DNA from 4 places in the Paenibacillus sp. cl6col genome. Region 3 is predicted to be linked to each of the others. Evidence: riboswitches for the same ligand, from Rfam matches in the RefSeq annotation. Region 3 holds a riboswitch; each other region holds the start of a gene.

Region 1 (5,370 bases), on a different contig from region 3:
GATCGGCACAGCAATGAGTCAGTTCGGTATTCGCCTTGCTTACGAGCGTCGTGATGGATGGACACGTCTGCTTCGCCTGACACCACTATCTCCGTCGGTATGGATTGGCGCTAAGATCGTATCGCATATGTTGGTTCATTTGCTTGTCATTCTCATCATTTTCCCTGCTGCCTACTTTGCCTATCACATTGAGCTGACGGCTGTACAATGGGTGACATGCGGATTGTGGCTGTGGCTTGGAAGCATTCCATTCCTGGCGATCGGCTCTATTTTAGGAACGATGAAGAGCGCGGATGCCTCCATTGCGGTCGCGAACATTTTGCTCATGGGATTTGCCATCATGGGAGGCTTGTGGATGCCGCTGAAGACATTGCCAAGCTGGATGCAAGTTATTGGAGAATGGCTGCCATCCTACCGCTATGCACATGGTGCATGGAATATGCTCGCTGGGGGAAGTCCTGCCCTGCTGGATTGGGTAATTCTTCTGGGCTGTGGCATGATCTTCATGGTAATATCGAGTTATATCTTTAACAGACGGGAAGCGATGTAAGTGAACGTAGTCAAGAAGAGATTATTTCCCGAAAAAGAGGGAGCGGAGCCTTACATCTCCCTCGTCAACTTATGCGTCCCCATCTTTTTCCTGCTGCGTGAGACTCCGACCAAGCTATTGGTGGGGTTCACGCTGCTTCTGTTTCTAGTGATCGCATTTTGGCTGCAGTATCGGCACGAGAAGCAGGCATTGCTGTGGTTGGCTGCTCAGGCTGTAATTATTCTCGTATTCATCCTTTTCTATCACCCTATGTATGCTTATATGGTGTTCATGATCGCGCAGATGATAAGCAGGCAGAAGACCTCCATTATTTTAGGAACAGCTGCCGTCATGGCGGTAGGTATCTTAATCGGATTGTCTCAACGCTTGGATACGGTAGCCGTATGGTCTTCCCTGCATACCCTGCTGCTTCCTCCATTATTCGGTGTGCTCGTCATGCCATTCATCATGCGTGCCGCTGGGCAATACAAGCAGATGGCGGAACGATTGCAGGCAGCGACCTCACAGCTCGAGCGGATGGCCCAGCAGGAAGAGCGCCAGCGCATTGCACGCGAATTGCATGATACACTTGGACACACGTTGTCCTTGATCACGCTTAAGAGTGAAGTGACAGAGAAGCTTATTACACGGAATCCAGAGCGGGCCATCGCTGAAGCAAGGGAGATTCAAGAAACATCGCGTGCGGCGTTGAAGCAGATGCGCCAACTCGTAACTGAAATGAAGATTGTCAAGCTTGCAGAGGAATATGAGCATGGAAGGCAGCTATGCGCTGCCGCAGGAATTGAGCTGGAATTTCAGGAACGCAGCGAGGGAATTAGCCCTTCAGCAGCAGCTCCAAGCATTGTGGACCGATTGCCATTATCAGCATTGCAGGAGACGATTCTCGCCATGTGCTTCCGGGAGACCTTAACGAATGTCGTCAGGCACAGCCGGGCGAAGCATTGCTCGGTTCGGGTTGAGGTGGAAGAGGCAAGGGTTCGATTGGAGATTGCAGATGATGGCATCGGAATTGATGAGCACCAGCTTAAGCAATCAAGTGGGACAGGCATGGCCGGACTGAAACAGCGGCTTCAGCTTGTGGACGGGACGCTTGCTATAGAGTCTGGTGCCCACAAGGGAACGGTATTATCGTTAGTCATTCCGCGTGTAATCCGCGATGGGAAGGGGAAAGGTACATCATGATTCGAGTGATATTAGGAGAGGACCAACAGATGCTGCGAAGTGCACTCGCCACCTTGTTGTCGCTTGAGGATGATATCGAAGTGATTGGACAGGCCGAGAATGGCAGTGTAGCGCTGTCGCTTATAGAGGAACTTCAGCCGGATATCGCGGTATTGGATATTGAGATGCCGCTTATGACGGGGCTGGATGTCGCGGATGCAGTCAAGAAGAAGGGGCTGGACTGTCGGATTATTATGCTGACGACCTTTGCTCGCTCAGGCTATCTCCAGCGTGCAATGACATCCAGTGTAGGCGGTTATTTACTCAAGGACAGCCCAAGCGACGAGTTGTCAGATGCCATTCGCCAGGTATATGCAGGCAAGCGGGTGATGAGTCCCGAATTAACGTTGGCTGCGTGGGAAGACCCTTGTCCGTTGTCCCCGAGGGAGAAGGAAGTGCTGTTGCTTGCTGAGAATGGACTGTCCATGCAGGATATTAGCGCCAAATTGTTCTTATCCTATGGAACGGTGCGCAACTATATGTCGGATGCGATTAGCAAAGTAGGAGCGGGTACGCGCATTGAGGCGATTCGAACTGCCAGGGAGAAGGGCTGGCTGGATTAAGAACTGCTGCTGGAATATATGCAGAAGATACTTGATGGAGAATTGTCGGCTCAATTAGCATCCAGAATATAAATGGGTAAGTGCTTCATTCTCTCTAAGTGAATATTTAGCTTATTTTCAGTTTCATTTCAGGAATTACGAACATACTATAGCCATCCCTTACATAAGGAGGTGGAACCTATGAAACGCAATTCAACCGTAGCAGCGTGGACGTGCCTAATGCTTCTCTTGATGGCTTCACCTGCAGCAGCGCAAAGCAGAACTGCGCTAGATGCTGCAACAGATAAGAGCAGGGAGCAAGCTGCTGTACGAGTGGTCACTTCATCTCAGGCTGTACAGCCGAATCAGCAGAGCACGGAGACGGATAAGCAATTAGAACAAGTACAGGCACAAATGAAGGAGCTTCGTGCAGAAATGAAGCAGCTGCGCGAGAAGAAGCTTCAATTGCTAGCTAAGAAACACGGAATTTCGACAGAAGGCAAGACCAACAAGCAAATTCACCAGGAATTACGCGAGAAATTAGGCATAAAAGGACGACTGTTCCACGAGAAACATCACATTAATGGGAAGCATGTCGAGGATCGTCAGACTCAGCTTCAGCACGAGGAAGAAAAGCATCGAGCGGAGGCGGATGGGCTCACACCAGAAGAGATTAAGGCGAAATTCCAAGAATCGAATGGGTCAGTCAAGTAAATCAGAAGCGTCTATGCAAAAATAGTGAATATCCAGACAAGATATTGGGACATGCGTACAAGCGCATGTCCTTGTGTCGTTAATGGCGATGAGAATGGTTGAAACCGAAAAAGAAATATTTCGTAAAGATAGATAAAAGCACGAATCGTTGACATGCAGAGATGCATAGGATAAAGAAGTTGGATTTGCGCGGATAATGAGGGTAACATGAAACAACCCGACGAAAAGGCGCGTAGCGCTTCTCATCGGGTTATGTAGTCGTTCATATCATTATAAGAGTGCAGTAAACAATCAAACTATTGATATTATTGATTTTCAGTAGCGATAGACGAGAAGTCATTCTCGCTCATTACACGACGTGCACCTACATAGCGCTTCTCGTAGTAGTCCATGCTAAGGCTGTCGATGCGCGTACCCTTGCTTGTCGAAGCGTGTGCAAATTTGTTGTCGCCTACGTAAATGCCGACATGCGATACACCGTTGCCGCCGCTTGTGTCAAAGAAGACCAGGTCTCCTGGACGAAGCTCGTCTTTGCTAACTTTCTCACCAGCGTCAAATTGCGACGAAGATGTGCGAGGAAGATCAATTTCGAACTTGTCGAACACGTACTTCGTAAATCCGGAGCAGTCAAAGCCTTTCGTTGTTGTACCACCATACTTGTACGAAATGCCAAGCAAACCTTCAATCGTGTTGTCCATTTTGGATGCTGCGAATGTGCTGCCTGCACTGAACGAAGTAAACAGAACGCTCAGTCCGAGCACCGCTGTCACTAGCTTCTTCTTCAAAGGGAAAGCTCCTTCCGTGCCTGCGAGGTTAGCTGGAGGGTTCGGTTGAAGGACCCCTATGATCCCTGTGTTACAAGATCAATTCACCCGTAAAAACTGGTTCCCCCGCTTTCCGGTCCGCCCGGAAACTCGGCATTCTGGTTTTTGGAATATGTATTGCTGCGTGCGATAGTAACAATTTTGCAAGAGTTAGTGCCGCTTTCATGACAAAGTTGTAATAAATCTAGATTTATTGTAACAGACGGAAATTCCTTTGACAAATATTTTTTGTCCTTGACACGAAAAAAACTTGTCAGATCAGCGTTTTTTTCGCTGATAGACAAGTTTTTTAATTCATTTTGTTAGGTTACGCTGCTTCAATATCATCGTAACCCTTTGTAACTTTGTAACTTTGTAACTTTATAACTCTGTAACTAAATTGCGTTCAATCAGAACCCCCATTATTTCATCTGTTGCTCTGCTTCCTGCCAGACAGCGTGGCGTGCAGACAATCCCCACATTTTAAGTATAGTCATAATGGCAGGCAATGCCTGTTGAATAATGAGTGCGGTAATTCCGGTGAACACGGCCGCCGCCGTTGTGGACAATATGCCTACGCCAATAGTGATACCAATAAAGAGAAGTGACAATCCTAGAATGGGAAGCAAGCGACGAGTTCCGGCTGTCACAGATCGAATTAACGGTGTTTCTGAGGCAGCGCCGAAGTTAAGGAATAAGAACAATTGATGAACAAGCCAGCCGCCAATGAACCAAGCGATTACAAACGGTGCCACTGCCACGAGTAAGGAAGACAGAGAAGCCGATGTGGACAGGGCATGGGCCGCATAAGGAACGAACCATATAGCGGGTGCGATAATGAGCAGTGTCTCGAGTAGATAGAGGACAAGCATTGGCTTCCAAGCGAGCTTGATCCCTTGGAAAAAGGCAAGCCCCTGCTGCTTGGGCCGTGACATAGCATGGAATACACCCGCGTGAATGAAGGGGGTAAGCAGCATATGGACGGCAACGAATCCGAGGATAGCCCATAAGTAAGGGAAATAGTCATTCGTCTTCATTAGATAGAACTGGCTTTCGGTCAGAAAGAGCTGCCTGCTCATCTCGGTAGGTGCTGGATCTGGGTAACGGCGCAGGATAGGTGTTACCACTCCATCGACGAAGCGATAGAGGAAGAACCCCCATAACAGTTGGTACAAGAATAGAATGACCCATATATAGATGTGCTCTTTGCACCAATTCCAGCCTGAACGCACATAAGCCTTCACACTATCACCACCCCAAAATGTTCGTAACAGCTTCGATTACCTTGATGACGGATAAATTAACTCGTGTACGGACAGGTTCATCGACATGAGCACGCATATAATTATTGATGTGCTTGTTCTCAACGACAATCGAATATAGAGGATCAACCATGACCCAGCTGAGCGGCGCTTTATGGGTGACGGTATATTGGATGCGGTCTCCCTCTCCATTCCATCCCTTGCGAGTCGTCGTGCCATCCAAGAATCCGAATACGATCGGAATGGATGGATAATTGGCACCGAGCTTGCGGATATAG
Region 2 (5,370 bases), on a different contig from region 3:
GCTTACCTCACTCCGAATGGAAGCGGGAACGCTGTTATTCTATGAGTCACCACATCGTATTGCGAAGACGCTCGATCGGCTTGCTTCCGCATACGGAGACAGCCGCCGGATTACGATTGCCCGCGAACTGACGAAGCGTTACGAACACTTCATCCGGGGTACGGTTGGTGAATGCATTGCCTTTGTAAGCGAGCATCCTCCATTAGGAGAATGTTGTATCGTCGTCGAGGGCGCTGATGAGAATGGAACTTCTCAAGATGCGGGACAAGCATGGTGGCAGGAACTGACGGAAGAAGAGCATGTTGCGCATTATGAACGTGAACAGGGAGTATCACGCAAGGATGCAATGAAACTGGCAGCCAAGGATCGTGGTGTATCCAAACGGGATATCTATCAGGCATTGTTATAGAACAAGAATGGATACAATGGATCATAAGCGAAACATGCAGAATATAGAGGGAAAACCCTTGCTGTAAAACAAAAAAAGACCTCCATGGTTGGGTTCAAAACCATGGAGGCATCAAGGAAGATATAAAAAGGTTAGAATTAACATATGTGATTAGAGCTATTATAACCTATTTTTTTTATTTTGTCACAGGTTGTGGTATTTCTGATATACATTCGTGACAAACAATTTTTCCTTTAAAGTATGTAACGTTCTCTGCATTGCCGCAGAAGATGCATGCTGGCTCATATTTCTTAAGCATGATGCGCTCTCCGTCAACGTAAATTTCTAGCGCATCCTTTTCACCGATACCAAGGGTGCGGCGAAGCTCGATCGGAATGACGACACGACCTAGTTCATCTACTTTACGGACGATACCAGTGGACTTCATCATAGTTCAACGCTCTCCTCTTTGCTTTAGCATGAAATGTCATATTTCGACAAAATTCTTTTTGGCTGATTCTTATCGTACCAACCATTCCCAAATTAGTCAACCTAAAAAATGTATACTTGGCGTGCTAATTTATGGATTTTAGGTTTTTTTTAGCTTATATTAAGCAGTTTTTAACGACGTAGCGTACACTTTTACACTCGTATGGTATTTTTTATGCAAAAATAAACAGAAACAAGAATAAACCAAATCTTTTCGACAATAAGGCAGACTATGTCGAAAAGGTTCGAATCGAAAGGAGTGATTTTCAATGTTATTAGAGGAAAAAGTGTTCAAGGATCCGGTTCACAATTATGTGCATGTTCAAGATCGAACAATTTGGGATTTGATTAACACAAGGGAATTCCAGCGGCTCCGCCGCATTCGCCAATTAGGAACTTCCTATTTAACATTCCATGGGGCAGAGCATAGCCGCTTTTCTCATTCTCTGGGCGTATACGAGATTACTCGGCGGATTATTTCTCAATTTGAACGAAACCAATACGAGGACTGGCCGCAAGAAGAGAGGCTGGTTGCCTTATGTGCTGCACTGCTTCATGATGTGGGCCATGGACCATTCTCTCATTCCATTGAAGAGGCCTTCGATATGTTTCATGAAGATTGGACATACCGCATTATAATAGAAGATACCGATATCAATCGCGTGCTGAGACAAGTAGACCCCCAGCTCCCAACCAAGGTGGCATCAGTGATTCGCAGGACATATGAGCGGCCGATTGTCGTGAATTTGGTATCCGGCTCCCTTGATGCGGATCGTATGGACTATTTGCTGCGGGATGCATATTTTACCGGTGTTAATTACGGTACATTCGATATTGATCGTATTCTAAGGGTGCTGCGACCGCTTAAGGATCGGATAGTAGTCAAAGAGAGCGGCATGCACGCAGTAGAGCATTACTTGCTAGCTCGATATGAGATGTACTGGCAAGTTTACTTCCATCCGGTAACCCGAAGCTCGGAGATGTTGCTTCGCCTGATTTTCAAACGAGCCAAAGAATTATATTTGGGTGGGTACACTTTCCAATATTTCCTCTCTCCTCTAGATGCTTTATTTGAAGGAACGATTACGACGGAACAATATATCCAAATGGATGAGGCATTTGTACAGACCGCATTTATGCAGTGGACAAGGGAGAAGGATGAGCGTCTCGTTGACTTGTGCCAACGATTCATGGAGCGTAAACTATATAAATATATTGAAGTCGAACAGATGGATGAAGATTTACAGGAACGATTGCGGGCAGAGTGGTCGCAGATTGGGCTTGATCCGAACTATGAACTTATGTTCGATTCTCCCTTCGACAAGCCCTATGATGTATATCGAAAGGGGGATGCCCGTTCACAGCAACATATTATGCTATGGGGGCGGGATCAGCAAATTGTAGAGCTGTCCAAGAAATCGGATATTGTACGTTCCATTAGCGGCATTCGCCGTGGAAAACACTATATCTATTTCCCAATGGACAAGCTTCTGGAAGTCTCGAATCACCTTACGGAAGATACAAGGCGTATGTTTATACGCCGCAATCATTAGATCGATTTACAAGAAAGAAAAAGGGGCGCATAAACGTGTTATTTGATACACATACGCATTTAGACAGCAGCAATTTTGATGAGGATCGCGATCAGGTTATCGCACGGGCCGTTGAACAAGGGGTGACCCGTATGGTTAACATCGGGTTCAATCGAGAGACGATCCCGACGACGATGGCGTTGGCAGAGAAATATGATTTTATCTATGCAGCCGTGGGCTGGCATCCGGTAGATGCGATAACGATGAAGCCGGAGGATATAGACTGGATCGCCAAGCTAACGGAGCATGAAAAGGTTGTGGCGATTGGCGAGATCGGACTGGACTATCACTGGGATACGTCTCCGAAGGATGTTCAGCACCGTGTATTCCGCGAGCAAATTGGGTTGGCGCGAGAATTGAAGATGCCGATCATTATTCATAATCGTGAAGCGCACGAAGATGTAATCCGCATCTTGCGCGAGGAGAAGGCTCACGAAGTAGGGGGCATCATGCACTCCTTCTCAGGTAGCTGGGAAACAGCGAAGATGTGCCTGGATATGGGCTTCTACCTTTCATTTGGAGGACCTGTTACTTTCAAAAATGCAAAACAGCCGAAAGAAGTACTTGTTAAGGTTCCGAATGATCGACTGCTTGTGGAGACGGATTCTCCCTATTTGACTCCTCATCCGTTCCGAGGCAAGCGCAATGAGTCCGCATATGTTCGTCTTGTTGCAGAGGTTGCAGCAGAGCTGAAAGGTATGGAATTTGAAGAATTTTGCAGAATGACGACTCAAAATGCAATGACATGTTTTGACATCGCGTGAAAACGGGCCAAAAACAAGTGAAAAAAAGACATTGGCCATAAAATAAGTGGATTTCATTATGAAAAACGGATTAAGTTACATTTTTTTAACCATTTTTCGCGAAAAACGGAATTGCTACTGTCTTTACAAGAAGATTGCAAACACGATATGATTTCTCACAGATGTTATTACACAATTCAATATTGTTCCAACTAATTCAGTATCGCTTAATCTCCATGAAGTGGAGAGCGGGGGAACCAGAGTGTGAACGACATGACATGAGTACATGTTCAATCACACGGATTAATTCCTTGGGGTGAATTAGGGACGACCGAGCCATGAGCCGGTTGGTTCCGATAGGGCGACTCTCAAGCCCGAACCCGACAGCTAACCTCGTCAGCGTACCGAGAGAGGGTTCCTCGCGTCCTGCACTGTTGACGTTTGGGTTTCTATTACGGAAGCCGCGAAAGAGTCTCCTCTTACGAAGGGCTTCTTTTGTTTACTCTCAAACATTCTTTTTTTTGAATAATGAGAATAAAGACGTCATAGGGTGTAAGAAATAGGAGGTGGGAGCAGCCAATACTGAAACGTTGGTACGGAGATTTCGGCATTGTCTTGAACGATTACATGCTCGTTTATGGCAAGTGAAGTCTCTCGTAAACATTCTTGAAATAGTCGCGTCAGATGGAATCATGCAGAGCACTCGACGGCGGGACTATGTAAGGAGGACCGAGAAATGGGACAGATCGTGAACAACGAAACCCATGAACCCCGATCATCCAGCATGTCACTCGCATTGCGATGGAAGCATGAAAATGTGCGTGTTATCACCGTTATTGCAGCTGTAGCAATCGTGATCACATTAATAGCAGTCTTGACTTGGTATAATGTAACGAAGAAGACAGTGGCTGTGCTCGTTGATGGACAAGAGCGTTCAGTCGAAACTCGCCTAGATACGCTTCGCAATGTTTTGGATGAGCATGCGATAGCGCTTGGGGCATACGATGTAGTATCGAAGCCGCTTGATGCAGAAATTGCTGATGGAGATCGAGTTATTATTGAACGCGCTTTGCCTATCCAAATTACAGCGGATGGGAAGAAAGAAACACAATTTACGACGAAGAAGTCGGTGCATGATGCACTGAGTTCGCTGCAAATCCAAGTGAACCCTGAAGATAAGGTATTCCCTTCTAAGCGTGCCTCTATTTCGAAGAACATGGATATTCGTATCGTCCGTGTCAGCAAGAAGATGGAAGAGCGTAAAGTGAAGGTTCCTTATCAAGTGGTGAAGCAGGCAGATGCTACTCTCCTTAAGGGGAAGACCAAGACGGTTCAAGATGGAAAAGAAGGCTTGGTTGTCCAGAAAGTACAGAAAACGTACGAGGATGGTAAGCTCGTATATGCGCAGATGGTCGACAAATCCGTTCATACAAAACAAGTGAATCAAGTGATAGCCTATGGAACGAAGAAGGAACCGGAAGTTGCTGTTCTGTCAGTGAACGCGCAGGAAGACGATTCTGACAATGTTTCCAGTGGCGACAAAGATTTTAACTATAAAAAAGTGCTGAAGAACGTTCAACTGACGGCGTATACGGAATCTGAGGGATCGGCTGGTGCGAAGACGGCATCTGGCGCAATAGTATCAGAAGGTCGTACTATCGCGGTTGATCCGAAGGTCATTCCGCTCGGCTGGTGGGTATATATCGAAGGGATTGGATTCAGACGTGCTGAAGATACAGGTGGCGCGGTCAAGGGGAAAATTATCGATGTATACTTCGACAGCAAGAAGGCGGTCAGCAAATTCGGACGCAAGAAGGGGTACACCGTATACGTGGTTGGCCCAGTAAAGCCGGAATCGAACTAACGCACAAGGTATGCAGCCATGTGTAATTAGGATATAGTAATGAATAATGATTTATGTCATGCTAAGAAGAGGGGACACCCTCTTCTTTTGTTGTTTATTTATGAATGGAGAGCATGAGAAGGATGCGGAATTAGGAAGCAGCCTTGTGGTGAGAGGAGCAAGCATATTGATACGTGAAGTGATAGTTGTAGAAGGCAAAGATGATACCGTTGCCATTCACCGTGCCGTTGAGGCGGATACAATTGAGACAGGTGGATCGGCGATTAATGATACAACGATAAAACGCATCGCATT
Region 3 (5,370 bases):
CACTTGCATGGGCAAGAGGAGGGCTGTTTTTTAATGGCTATCGAGTGATAGGATTCGGGCAAGAAGGAACTTGAACAAGTATCACGTTTGGGTAAACGGGGTAGAACGATGCGCAGTTGTATGCCTGCGCATCGTCAGAAACTTGATTATCGATTACAGCTCTCTATAAATTGGTTTCAAGGGGAGAGACATAGCTTCCTGCTTGAATGTGGCTCCAGTTGTATGACGTCAAGCGTGGTTCCGCCTACCAGGGGTAGATCGAGCCACATGCGCATAACGCTTACTCCCCATGCACGAGGAATGATCGTATCCCACATGATTCCACGCTGCTGCACTTCCCATTGGGAGATCGCCTTGTGAGCTCGTAGACGAGTGCTGCCGCTATAGTTGTGTTCCGTACTGTCGAGTAGCTGTTCACGCGGTTGAAGTCGAATATAAACAAGGTCGGAAGCAAGATGAACGTCCATCTCTTCTGGTTGAAAGATTCTGTCTCCATGCTGCTCGCTCCATTTTCCCCAGTGTTCAGATAGCTTGTGACTTAGTAATTGTGCAAGTTCTAGGTCTTGCATATCGTGCCTCCTCTCGATGAGATGCAATATCTGCCGTGCAGATCGAAATCGATTGCAAGCAGCGTCTCAGTTGTTGTGCGTATCCTACCTTTTGGAATAGAGATTGTAAATAGAATCCAATCCAGGAAATCCAAACAAATGGTCAAACAAAGCGTTTACATACAGGTATTTATTTAAATTTCTTTGTTTTTCTCATGAAATCATCGCCGCATAAGCAAAGTTGAGAAATTGCGAGGTAATGATGCTGTAATGGGAGATAAGATGGGATTAGTTGATCACAATTGCCCGGAAATGGAGAAATTATGGTTTTCATTTCATTTACAGCAGGAGGGGGAAAGGCGTAAGATTCAGTTCAGCAACAACAACGTTATCCGTTGCGTCTCAATCGCTGAATTCCGCAGGAAGCGGAAGCGGGGGAACCAATCAAGTGAATGGAGCTGAGTGGACAGTCAGCAGCCACCGTTCGCATGGGGTGAATCCGGCACAGGATTACTGTCCTGGCTGGTAGGGCGACTCTTCGCGCCCGAATCCGTCAGCTAACCTCGTAAGCGTACGGGAGAGGCGCGCCTGATCATATGGCGACGCACCTCTTTCTTGCAAGTAGGGCTTCGGACAGATGAACAGGAGGAACTGGATATGTACGATGCGGACCGGGTCATTACAGTGTTCGCAGGCTGTGAGACGGGGATTGAATTCATACGTCAGTTGAAAGGAGCAGGATATTCGGTGGCGGGAATTGCCCATAATGGGCGATTGGCAAAGCGATTGGAAGGTATTGGCGTTCATTCCATATGCCGAATCAATACGACGGAGCCGAAGGCGTGGGCCGTCCCTCATGTCCCGATTGGCCGAATCTATGTGTTTGAACAGAGCTTTGCGCTTTCCTGCCGGCTGCTTCAAATATGCCGGCAATGGACGACGGATCCGATCACAATCGTGACGAAGCGTCATCATCCGCAGTCGATCTACCGATTGCTTGGTGCAAATTACGTCATTTATACGCAATCGGATCAAGTTTCATTTTTACTATCAGATATCATCTAATTTATCCATATAGGCAATGCTCACCGCTGAATCCCATTCATGGGAACGGGGGAACCAATGTTAGTGCGCCAGCTGTACATCTGCAGTTCGCGCAAGGGGTGAATCCGGCACAGGAATCCGTTCCTGGCTGGTAGGGCGACTCTTCGCGCCCGAATCCGTCAGCTAACCTCGTAAGCGTCCAAGGAGGCAGCCTTTATTTCGTCGTGGAACATTACGCGCACGTTTATTTGACGACGCGCGAAAAAAGCCACACGGAAAGGGTCCCTCTTTCCGTGTGGCTTTTTGTGTTGCCTGCGCGTTCCTACAGAGCGAGAAGTCTTGGTAGGAGCGGGATCGCGGCAGCATTGCCTGGAGAGATGAGAACCTTATTCAGGAGGAGGAAGGGACTATGTTTGATGCAGTCATGATGATTCTTCTCGCACTGCTTGGACTAAGCGTAATGGGCATTCTCCATTGGTGCAAGGCGGAAGTGGATGAACGGGGTGATCGCTCATGATGATCGTGTTATTCACCTTGATTACGGCGCTGTTCATTTATTTGTTATATGCCTTAGTCAAGCCGGAACGATTTTAGTTTGGGCAGAGTGATTGTTGATATTTGTACATTAGAGAAGGGTGGAACGGAACAATGAGTGCAATCGAATGGATCGCCATTGGAATTACCTTATTGCTTGCCTTGGCGATAGCGCGTCCGATCGGAATATATATGGCAGGGGTGTTTGATAATAGCGGAGCTCCAAGACCGTTGGACCTTGTATTTGGTCCGATAGATCGTTTTTTATTTAAGTGTTTCGGCATTAAGGATCAATCGCAAAGCTGGAAGGCATACGCCTTTACAGCAGTTGCCACGAACGTGCTAATGATTGTGGTGACGTATGCAATATTCCGCCTTCAAGGGGTATTGCCGTTGAATCCGAATGGCATTCCTGGCATGGAACCGGGAGTAGCATTCAATACGGCGATCAGCTTCATGGCGAATACGAACTTGCAGCACTATAGCGGTGAAAGTGGACTGTCTCCGCTGTCACAAATGACGGGCATTATTTTCTTGATGTTTACGTCACCTGCTACTGCGCTTGCGGCAGTAATGGCGATTATTCGCGGTTTGACTGGCAAGCCGCTCGGCAACTTCTTGGCAGACCTTGTGCGTTCGATTACGCGCATTTTCCTGCCTATTGCGATCGCTGCCAGTGTACTGTTCATCTGGAATGGGGTTCCGCAATCCTTAAGTCCAATGGAAAGTGCAGTAACCGTTGAAGGAGCAGAGCAGCACATTCCGCTCGGCCCTGTAGGAGCTATGATGTCGATTAAGGAGCTTGGCAACAATGGCGGCGGCCACTTTGGAGCGAACTCCGCACATCCATACGAGAATCCGAACGGTGTGACGAATTTAATTCATATTTTACTCATGCTGATGCTGTGCACGGGGCTGCCGTTTGCCTACAGCCGCATGGTCGGCAACAAGAAGGAAGGGCGAGTGCTGTTCGTCTCCATGGCGATCTTGTTCCTCATTATGCTCGGATCATCGCTTACGGCCGAACATATGGGCAATCCTGTGCTGAACGCAGCAGGATTAAGTGGAACAGGCAGCATGGAAGGGAAGGAAGTGCGCATTGGCGTTGTGCAATCGTCACTGTATTCGGTCGTTACGACTGCATCGGAGACGGGCGGAGTCAATAATATGCATGACACGCTGACACCACTCGGTGGCTTGATCCCGATGGCGAATATGATGCTGAATACCGTATTCGGCGGCGTCGGTGCTGGATTTATGAACGTGCTGCTGTACGTCATGATCGCCGTATTCCTATCCGGTCTCATGGTCGGACGGACACCTGAATTTTTGGGCCGCAAGCTGGAAAGTAAGGAGATGAAACTGCTGGCGGTTACCTTGCTGGTGCATCCGATATTGATTCTAGTACCGACTGCAATTGCAGTTGCTACACAGGCGGACACCCTGTCCAATCCAGGATTCCACGGATTGTCGCAAGCATTATATGAGTTTACATCATCTGCGGCGAACAATGGATCCGGGTTTGAAGGGTTGGGAGATGCAACGCCGTTTTGGAACATTTCCACAGGTATTGTCATGTTCTTAGGGCGCTACGTATCGCTCGTTACGCTCCTTGCCGTAGCAGGATCGATGGCGAAGAAGCAGCCAATTCCGAACACAAGTGGTACGTTCCAGACGAATACGGCGCTGTTCGGTATCGTATTTGTCGGCACAGTACTTATTGTGGGTGCTCTGACGTTCTTCCCGGTAGTCGTGCTCGGTCCGGTCGCAGAACATCTGACGTTGTGGAAATAAGGGGGAACGGAAAATGAAGACGGAAAAACAGATGAAAACACCTGCGCCATTTGAACCGGCGCGTACGCATACACATCAAGACAAGGAACGGAGCATGTTCCAAGGCAGCTTAATGCGGGCAGCATCGATCGATGCGCTGCGGAAGTTCGATCCGCGTCAGATGGTTAAAAACCCGATGATGTTTATTTGCGAGGTTGGCTTCGTTATTACACTGCTGCTTACGTTCGTGCCGGATGCCTTTGGTTCGCCAATGCCACGTTGGTTCAACGGCGCGGTCAGCTTCATCTTATTCATTACGGTTTGGTTCGCGAACTTTGCTGAGGCTCTCGCTGAAGGTCGCGGCAAGGCACAGGCGGATTCGTTGAAGCAGGCGAAGCGGGATTTGTGGGCGAACAAGATAACTGAAGGTGGAACGGTTCGCGTATCCTCATCCGAGCTCCGTAAGGGTGATGTCGTAGTCGTTCGTGAAGGGGAGACGATTCCTGGCGATGGCGAGGTCATCTCCGGATTGGCCTCTGTGGATGAATCAGCGATTACTGGGGAGTCTGCGCCAGTATTGAAAGAAGCAGGCGGGGATTTCTGCTCGGTAACTGCTGGAACGAAGGTAATTAGTGATGAGATTCGTATTCGGATTACAAGCGATCCGGGAGAATCGTTCTTAGATCGAATGATTTCATTAGTTGAAGGCGCGCAGCGCAAGAAGACTCCGAATGAGCTTGCTCTTCATACTGTACTTGTCAGCTTGACGCTTATCTTCTTGGTTGTCGTTGTGACCTTGCCTGTATTCAGTCATTATTTGCAGGTCGAATTGAATGCGGCGGTGCTAATTGCCCTGCTGGTCTGCTTGATTCCTACTACGATTGGGGGGTTGCTGTCCGCGATCGGTATTGCAGGTATGGACCGCGTAACTCGGTTCAATGTCATTGCAACGTCAGGTAAGGCGGTTGAAGCCTGCGGGGATATTCATACAATTATTCTAGATAAGACGGGAACCATTACGTTCGGGAATCGCTTGGCTCATGAACTCATTCCGGTGCAAGGAACGAATGTAAACACATTGTCTCAGTGGGCAGCTGTTGCCTCTCATCATGATGAGACACCTGAAGGTCGCTCTGTCGTGGATTGGGTATCCAAGGCAGGAATTAAGTATGAAGCAGAACTTGCTATACAAGGGGAATTCATCCCGTTCAAAGCGGAAACACGCATGAGCGGTGTTGACCTGAAGGATGGGCGCAGCGTGCGCAAAGGGGCTGTTGATGCGGTGAAACGCTGGGTTATCGCCCAGGGAGGTACCGTTCCGCAGGATTTGGATGCCAATTCAGATGCGATTGCTTCTGCTGGCGGAACGCCGCTGGCTGTGGCCGTCGGACGCGATATTTATGGGCTGATCTACTTGAAGGATACGGTGAAGCCAGGCATGCGGGAACGGTTCGAACAGCTTCGCCGCATG
Region 4 (5,370 bases), on a different contig from region 3:
CCTCATTGCTTGAATGAAATCATTACACAATTATACCCGCTTGTGCAAGCATCAGCGTCGGCTCGCTGCCAGGATATCCGCCTGGACATATCACCAGTTCCTTCTATTGAAATGGATGAGAAAGAGATGAAGCAGCTTCTTCACAATCTCATTCGGAACGGACTTGAAGCGATGAGTGAAAACCAGGTGATGACGATTCGAACTCGTATGAAAGGGGATAGGGTTCTTCTATGTATTGAAGATGAAGGGCCAGGCTTCCCAGCCGAGGTTTTAGCCAGGGCAGGAACTTCTTTTGTCACGACGAAGGAGAAGGGGACAGGACTAGGCTTGTCCATCTGCTACAGTATCGTTGAGCGCCATGAAGGAGACCTTATCATTGAATCAGTGCCAGGTCGCACAGTTATCACAATTAGTCTCCCGCTATTCCGCAAGAAGCAAGAAGGATAGTTTGGATGTTGCCATAATTGACCAATGTATTATAAAATGGAAGAGTTATGCGCTAATATTCTACTTTTAAATCCAATTCCTAAGAAATAATGGTTGTATAACTATGCATCTACGTGTATAATGATGTTACCTCACTAAGAGCGAGCGGGGAATATTACACATATACAGAGCGGGGTTGGAGCAAATGAAATCATTAAAAATTGTTGCAGCATGCACACTCATTCTATCATTATTAGTAGGTTGCGGTGCGAAGGAAGACCGTCTAGCAACTGTACAAGAGAATAAAAAGCTGGTACTCGGCACGAGTGCTGACTATCCACCATTTGAATTCCGTAAAACAATCGACGGCAAGGATCAAATTGTCGGTTTCGATATTGAGATAGCGAAGGAAATTGCGAAGGATTTGGGCGCTGAATTAGAGATTAAGGATACATCACTGTCGTCATTGCCTGAGGAACTGAAGACAGGCAAGATTGACATCGCAATCGCGGGCCTAGATCCAACGCCTGAGCGGGAGAATGCAATGGAATTCTCTACACCTTATTACTTGGCGGAAGCAGGGGTTATTGTACGTGCTGCAGACAAGGATAAGTATAAGTCACCTGAAGATTTGAAGGGCATGAAGATCGGCGTACAGCTTGGCTCAACCTTCGAGGATGTCGTTCAGCAAATCCCTGATGCGAAGAAGGAAATGCTGGATAAGGTGAACGACCTCGTTCTTGCACTGGAGTCGAATCGTTTAGAGGCTGTCGTTGTGGAGAAGCCTGTGGCAGCGGCATTTGCTGCGAATCGCAAGGAAGTCGCTGTCGCGCCTGTGGAATTGAAGCCAGTAAGTGAAGGATATGTAATTGGAGTACGCAAGGGCAGTGTGAAACTGCGTGATGAAGTGAATAAGACGCTTGAACGCTTGAAGCAGCAGGGCAAGCTGGATGAATTCATTACACAAGCGGTACAACTGGCGGAACAATAAGATCAGATGGATTGCATCTATATGCGGTCTATACGGATCTCGATGTGATATGTTCGCTCCTCGTGGGAATTCAACCAGTGAGGAGCTTTTTCTCTTTATATAGAAGAAATGCAGATTAACAGTCGTGATAGATAGGGAAGGGGAAGTTTGTCATGTTCGATTGGTTCGACATGTTATGGACGTATAAATTAGGATTTGTATCCGGTGCTGGCATAACCGTGCTGCTATCCGCGATATCCGTTCTGTTCGGATTACTATTGGGAGTGGCCATTGTCTTGATGAGAATGTCTAAAATAAAGCCGCTTAAATGGTTTGCTGTCACCTATATCGAGGTGTTCCGTGGGACACCTCTGCTTGTACAATTATTCATTATTCATTATGGACTTGCAGAGTATGGCGTAGAATTCAGTGCACTAACATCTGGAGCGATTGCTCTATCCTTAAATAGTGGTGCGTATTTGGCTGAAATCTTCCGTGCCGGCATACAATCGATCGACCACGGTCAATTGGAAGCAGCTCGTTCTCTCGGAATGTCAAAACCAATGGGAATGCGCTTGATCGTACTTCCACAAGCGTTCCGCAATGTTATTCCGGCGATCGGCAACGAATTTATTACGATTATTAAGGAGACTTCAATTGTCAGCACCATCGGGATTGCAGACTTGATGTTTGAGACAAATATCGTTCGTGCCAAAATTTATTCAGCGATGGGACCACTGATTGGAGCAGCGTGTATCTATCTCATTCTAACCTTCACTTTATCGAAAGTGGTGGCACGTTTGGAAAGGAAGTTGAGCGAGCATGATTAAAATTCAAAATTTGCATAAATCGTATGATAAATTGGAGATTTTAAAAGGGGTAAATGTCTCTATTGATCGTGGTGAAGTGGTTGTAGTCATAGGCCCTAGCGGATCCGGAAAGAGTACTCTCCTTCGTTGCATTAATTTGCTGGAAACTCCGACACAAGGGGATATCCGATTCGAGGATCAGTGCATCACTGACAAGTCGCACAACATTAACAAAACACGTGAAAAAATGGGGATGGTATTCCAATCGTTCAACCTATTTCCCCATATGACCGTGCTGCAAAATATTACCCTTGCTCCAATAAAGGTGAGACATGTGCCAGAAGCTGAAGCAAATAAACTAGCAATGGAGCTGCTTGGTAAGGTTGGCTTGGCGGATAAGGCCAAGGCATTCCCTAGACAATTGTCCGGTGGACAGAAGCAGCGTATCGCGATTGCGCGAGCACTTGCTATGCAGCCGCATGTGATGCTGTTCGATGAGCCGACATCAGCGCTTGATCCAGAGATGGTCGGCGAAGTGCTTGAGGTCATGAAATCACTCGCCGGAGAGGGAATGACGATGGTAATCGTAACTCATGAGATGAACTTCGCACGTGAAGTGGGCGATCGTATTTTGTTTATGGATGGCGGCAATATTGTGGAGGAAGGTTCTCCAGACCAATTATTTAACCATCCTAAGCATGCTAGAACGCAGGATTTTCTAAGCAGAGTATTGTAAAGAGGTATTGTAAATATATAGGTGTTCGAATAGGCATCCTTAGGGGGTGCCTATTGTTGTTTGCTGAATTATGTAAGCGTTTTCGTTTACAAATCTGAAATATGTGCTATGATGGAAACAGAAAGATTACAAAAATGTCATCTCTGATTACAAATTTGTTATGAAATAAAAAAAATTTGAAGCTTCAATCCATTGGGGGGCGCGGGTTCCAGAGAGTTACCATCATATTCCTGCGCACAGGTTACAAAATTGTGATATGATGCAATCCGAGCCGAAACGACACACCCGTACGGGGGATTATTGACCGGTGTTCGATATTACGAGAACACCTTGGGGTGAATCGCTTATTCCGCAACTTGGAATGGCGTAGGGGAACTCCTTGACCCGAATCCGACAACTAACCCCGCAGGCTAATGCACAGGAGGAAAACAAAACATATGCGTAAAAGAATTACACTAACGATTACAGCAGCTTTACTTGGACTTGCGTCCATTCTTCAAATTTTGCCGGCACAGGCTGAGCCCTATACGGTAAAAGAAGGAGAAACGTTCTATTCAATTGCTAAGAATTACAACATGAGTGTTGAATCCGTATTGTCGGCAAACCCGACAATTAATCCGAAAAATCTGTATGGTGGACTCTCCATCGAACTTCCAAGCCCTGTTGTTCAAAAGTCGGTATTGGAAGGGATGCCAGTCAATAATGCTTTGGGTGTAGCAAAAAATGACGAACAGGCAGTCAAAACGGCTTCGAATAATCAGAAAGCAGCAGTACAACAAGCTGCTCCTAAAAATGTAGTTCAATTGTCCTCTGGACGTACAGCGACATACAAGAAAACGATAAGCATGCGTGCAACAGCCTACACAGCTCATCCGAGTGAAAATGGCAAATGGGGCGCAGTAGATGCATTGGGTAATGCATTGAAACTAGGTACAGTTGCGGTCGATCCAAAAGTGATTCCGCTTGGTACGAAATTGTATATTACGGGATATGATTTCAAACACTTACCGACAGGCGGTATGGTTGCTGTAGCTACGGATACAGGCGGTGCAATCAAGGGGAAAAAGGTTGACATATTTGTACCGGTAAGCAAGAAGACAGGCAACACATTCGGCGTGCAAGACGTTAAAGTATATGTGTTGAAATAATATCTACTATTATATATAGATGTAGATGAATACTTACAATAGCAATTGAACAACAAGCCTCGCCATTATGGCGGGGCTTGTTTTCTTATTCCTTCTTTTCCTTCTGATCTTGGAGTAGATCAGGCAGGGTGACGAATTCATATTTCCGCTCCCTTAACTGCTGAATAATTGATGGGAGTGCTTTCACGGTTCCATGCAGATACCCATTTTGTGTGCTTCCGCTGGCATGCTGCAATACGATGGAACCTGGGCGTACCCCACGCATCACATTTTGCAAAATACGTGAAGCGGTTAATCCACGCCAATCGTTTGTATCTACATCCCAATTGACGACCATGTATCCATTATCTCCTGCCCAGCGCAATTGCTCTTCGTTGATTTCTCCATATGGCGGACGGAAGTATCGAGGCTTATATCCGGTAGACTGCTCGATAATGCGTTCAGTATCCTTCACCTGGTGTTCAAAAGCTGGAAGCGTCAGCTTTGTCAGCAACGGATGATTGTACGAATGATTACCGATCACATGCCCCTCGCGCACCATCCGCTCGACGAGTCCTGGATAAGCCTTGGCACGAGAGCCAACAAGAAAGAAAGTGGCTCGGATATTGTGCTCCTTCAATATATCCAATACAAGCGGCGTAATGCGGTTATCCGGTGCGTCATCGAAGGTGAGCGCAACTTGTCGTTCTCCATGACGCTGCTTCGCATTCAATTTAAAGATATGTGGGTATTTCAACCGTAGTTCCGCAATCGTGAGATGCTGTTTCTTCATCTTATGCATGCTGGAGCGGGATGATTGTGAAGCTTGCGCCGCAGATTGCGACGGGGTTGATTTCTGCCACTTGTGCTGGCGTTCATTCGAAGAGGAAGAACGCTGCTTCTGCTGGCTAGATTCTGACTCTGCCTGCTGCGACTCCAGTCTCTTCTGACTTTTCTGATTATCACGCTCTTTATGCTCAGCTGATATGGTGAATTTAGGCATCTCAAGATGATCCGATGAAGCTGCATTCTCTTGCTTCCCCTTAGCATGTGGGGAATGCATGTTTACAGAGTCTGCCTTGAAGATACGTGGTACTGGATGAGTGCGATCTTGTCTCCACAGACTGTCTGCTGATGAATGGATCGATTCTGACTGATTTGGCTTGCTTGGTGGAAGATTGGGTATGGGAGGCGTTGCTTCCTGCGAACGATGGAAGCAGCCAGTAATACAGAGCAAACAAAGGGATAATACAGATAAGCAGATTCGACAATGTTGCATAGCGCCATTCCCCCATTCCATAA

Evidence for each region. Region 3 has a riboswitch for cyclic di-AMP ahead of kdpF (K(+)-transporting ATPase subunit F). Riboswitches for the same ligand answer to the same signal wherever they lie in the genome.
Region 1: it holds a riboswitch for cyclic di-AMP, as region 3 does, so the genes downstream of both, BLS15_RS26155 (C40 family peptidase) here and kdpF (K(+)-transporting ATPase subunit F) in region 3, are expected to answer to the same signal.
Region 2: it holds a riboswitch for cyclic di-AMP, as region 3 does, so the genes downstream of both, BLS15_RS27555 (3D domain-containing protein) here and kdpF (K(+)-transporting ATPase subunit F) in region 3, are expected to answer to the same signal.
Region 4: it holds a riboswitch for cyclic di-AMP, as region 3 does, so the genes downstream of both, BLS15_RS06520 (3D domain-containing protein) here and kdpF (K(+)-transporting ATPase subunit F) in region 3, are expected to answer to the same signal.

Annotation. Positions count from the first base shown of each region.
Region 1 is NZ_FNAZ01000014.1:47,902-53,271, forward strand. It holds gene BLS15_RS26135 (ABC transporter permease) at 1-550, shown strand, start outside; gene BLS15_RS26140 (sensor histidine kinase) at 551-1,732, shown strand; gene BLS15_RS26145 (response regulator transcription factor) at 1,729-2,334, shown strand; gene BLS15_RS26150 (hypothetical protein) at 2,515-3,027, shown strand; gene BLS15_RS26155 (C40 family peptidase) at 3,333-3,812, opposite strand; cyclic di-AMP (ydaO/yuaA leader) riboswitch at 3,816-3,957, opposite strand; gene BLS15_RS26160 (hypothetical protein) at 4,253-5,074, opposite strand; gene BLS15_RS26165 (M1 family metallopeptidase) at 5,079-5,370, opposite strand, start outside.
Region 2 is NZ_FNAZ01000018.1:49,127-54,496, reverse strand. It holds gene rsmI (16S rRNA (cytidine(1402)-2'-O)-methyltransferase) at 1-409, shown strand, start outside; gene BLS15_RS27570 (AbrB/MazE/SpoVT family DNA-binding domain-containing protein) at 585-839, opposite strand; gene BLS15_RS27565 (HD domain-containing protein) at 1,147-2,430, shown strand; gene BLS15_RS27560 (TatD family hydrolase) at 2,466-3,233, shown strand; cyclic di-AMP (ydaO/yuaA leader) riboswitch at 3,427-3,630, shown strand; gene BLS15_RS27555 (3D domain-containing protein) at 3,949-5,076, shown strand; gene rnmV (ribonuclease M5) at 5,243-5,370, shown strand, end outside.
Region 3 is NZ_FNAZ01000008.1:91,744-97,113, reverse strand. It holds gene BLS15_RS20325 (hypothetical protein) at 177-569, opposite strand; cyclic di-AMP (ydaO/yuaA leader) riboswitch at 946-1,135, shown strand; gene BLS15_RS20320 (hypothetical protein) at 1,206-1,613, shown strand; cyclic di-AMP (ydaO/yuaA leader) riboswitch at 1,628-1,805, shown strand; gene kdpF (K(+)-transporting ATPase subunit F) at 2,106-2,186, shown strand; gene kdpA (potassium-transporting ATPase subunit KdpA) at 2,250-3,920, shown strand; gene kdpB (potassium-transporting ATPase subunit KdpB) at 4,015-5,370, shown strand, end outside.
Region 4 is NZ_FNAZ01000002.1:516,559-521,928, forward strand. It holds gene BLS15_RS06500 (HAMP domain-containing sensor histidine kinase) at 1-447, shown strand, start outside; gene BLS15_RS06505 (transporter substrate-binding domain-containing protein) at 632-1,417, shown strand; gene BLS15_RS06510 (amino acid ABC transporter permease) at 1,570-2,226, shown strand; gene BLS15_RS06515 (amino acid ABC transporter ATP-binding protein) at 2,219-2,941, shown strand; cyclic di-AMP (ydaO/yuaA leader) riboswitch at 3,201-3,369, shown strand; gene BLS15_RS06520 (3D domain-containing protein) at 3,379-4,089, shown strand; gene BLS15_RS06525 (polysaccharide deacetylase family protein) at 4,175-5,347, opposite strand.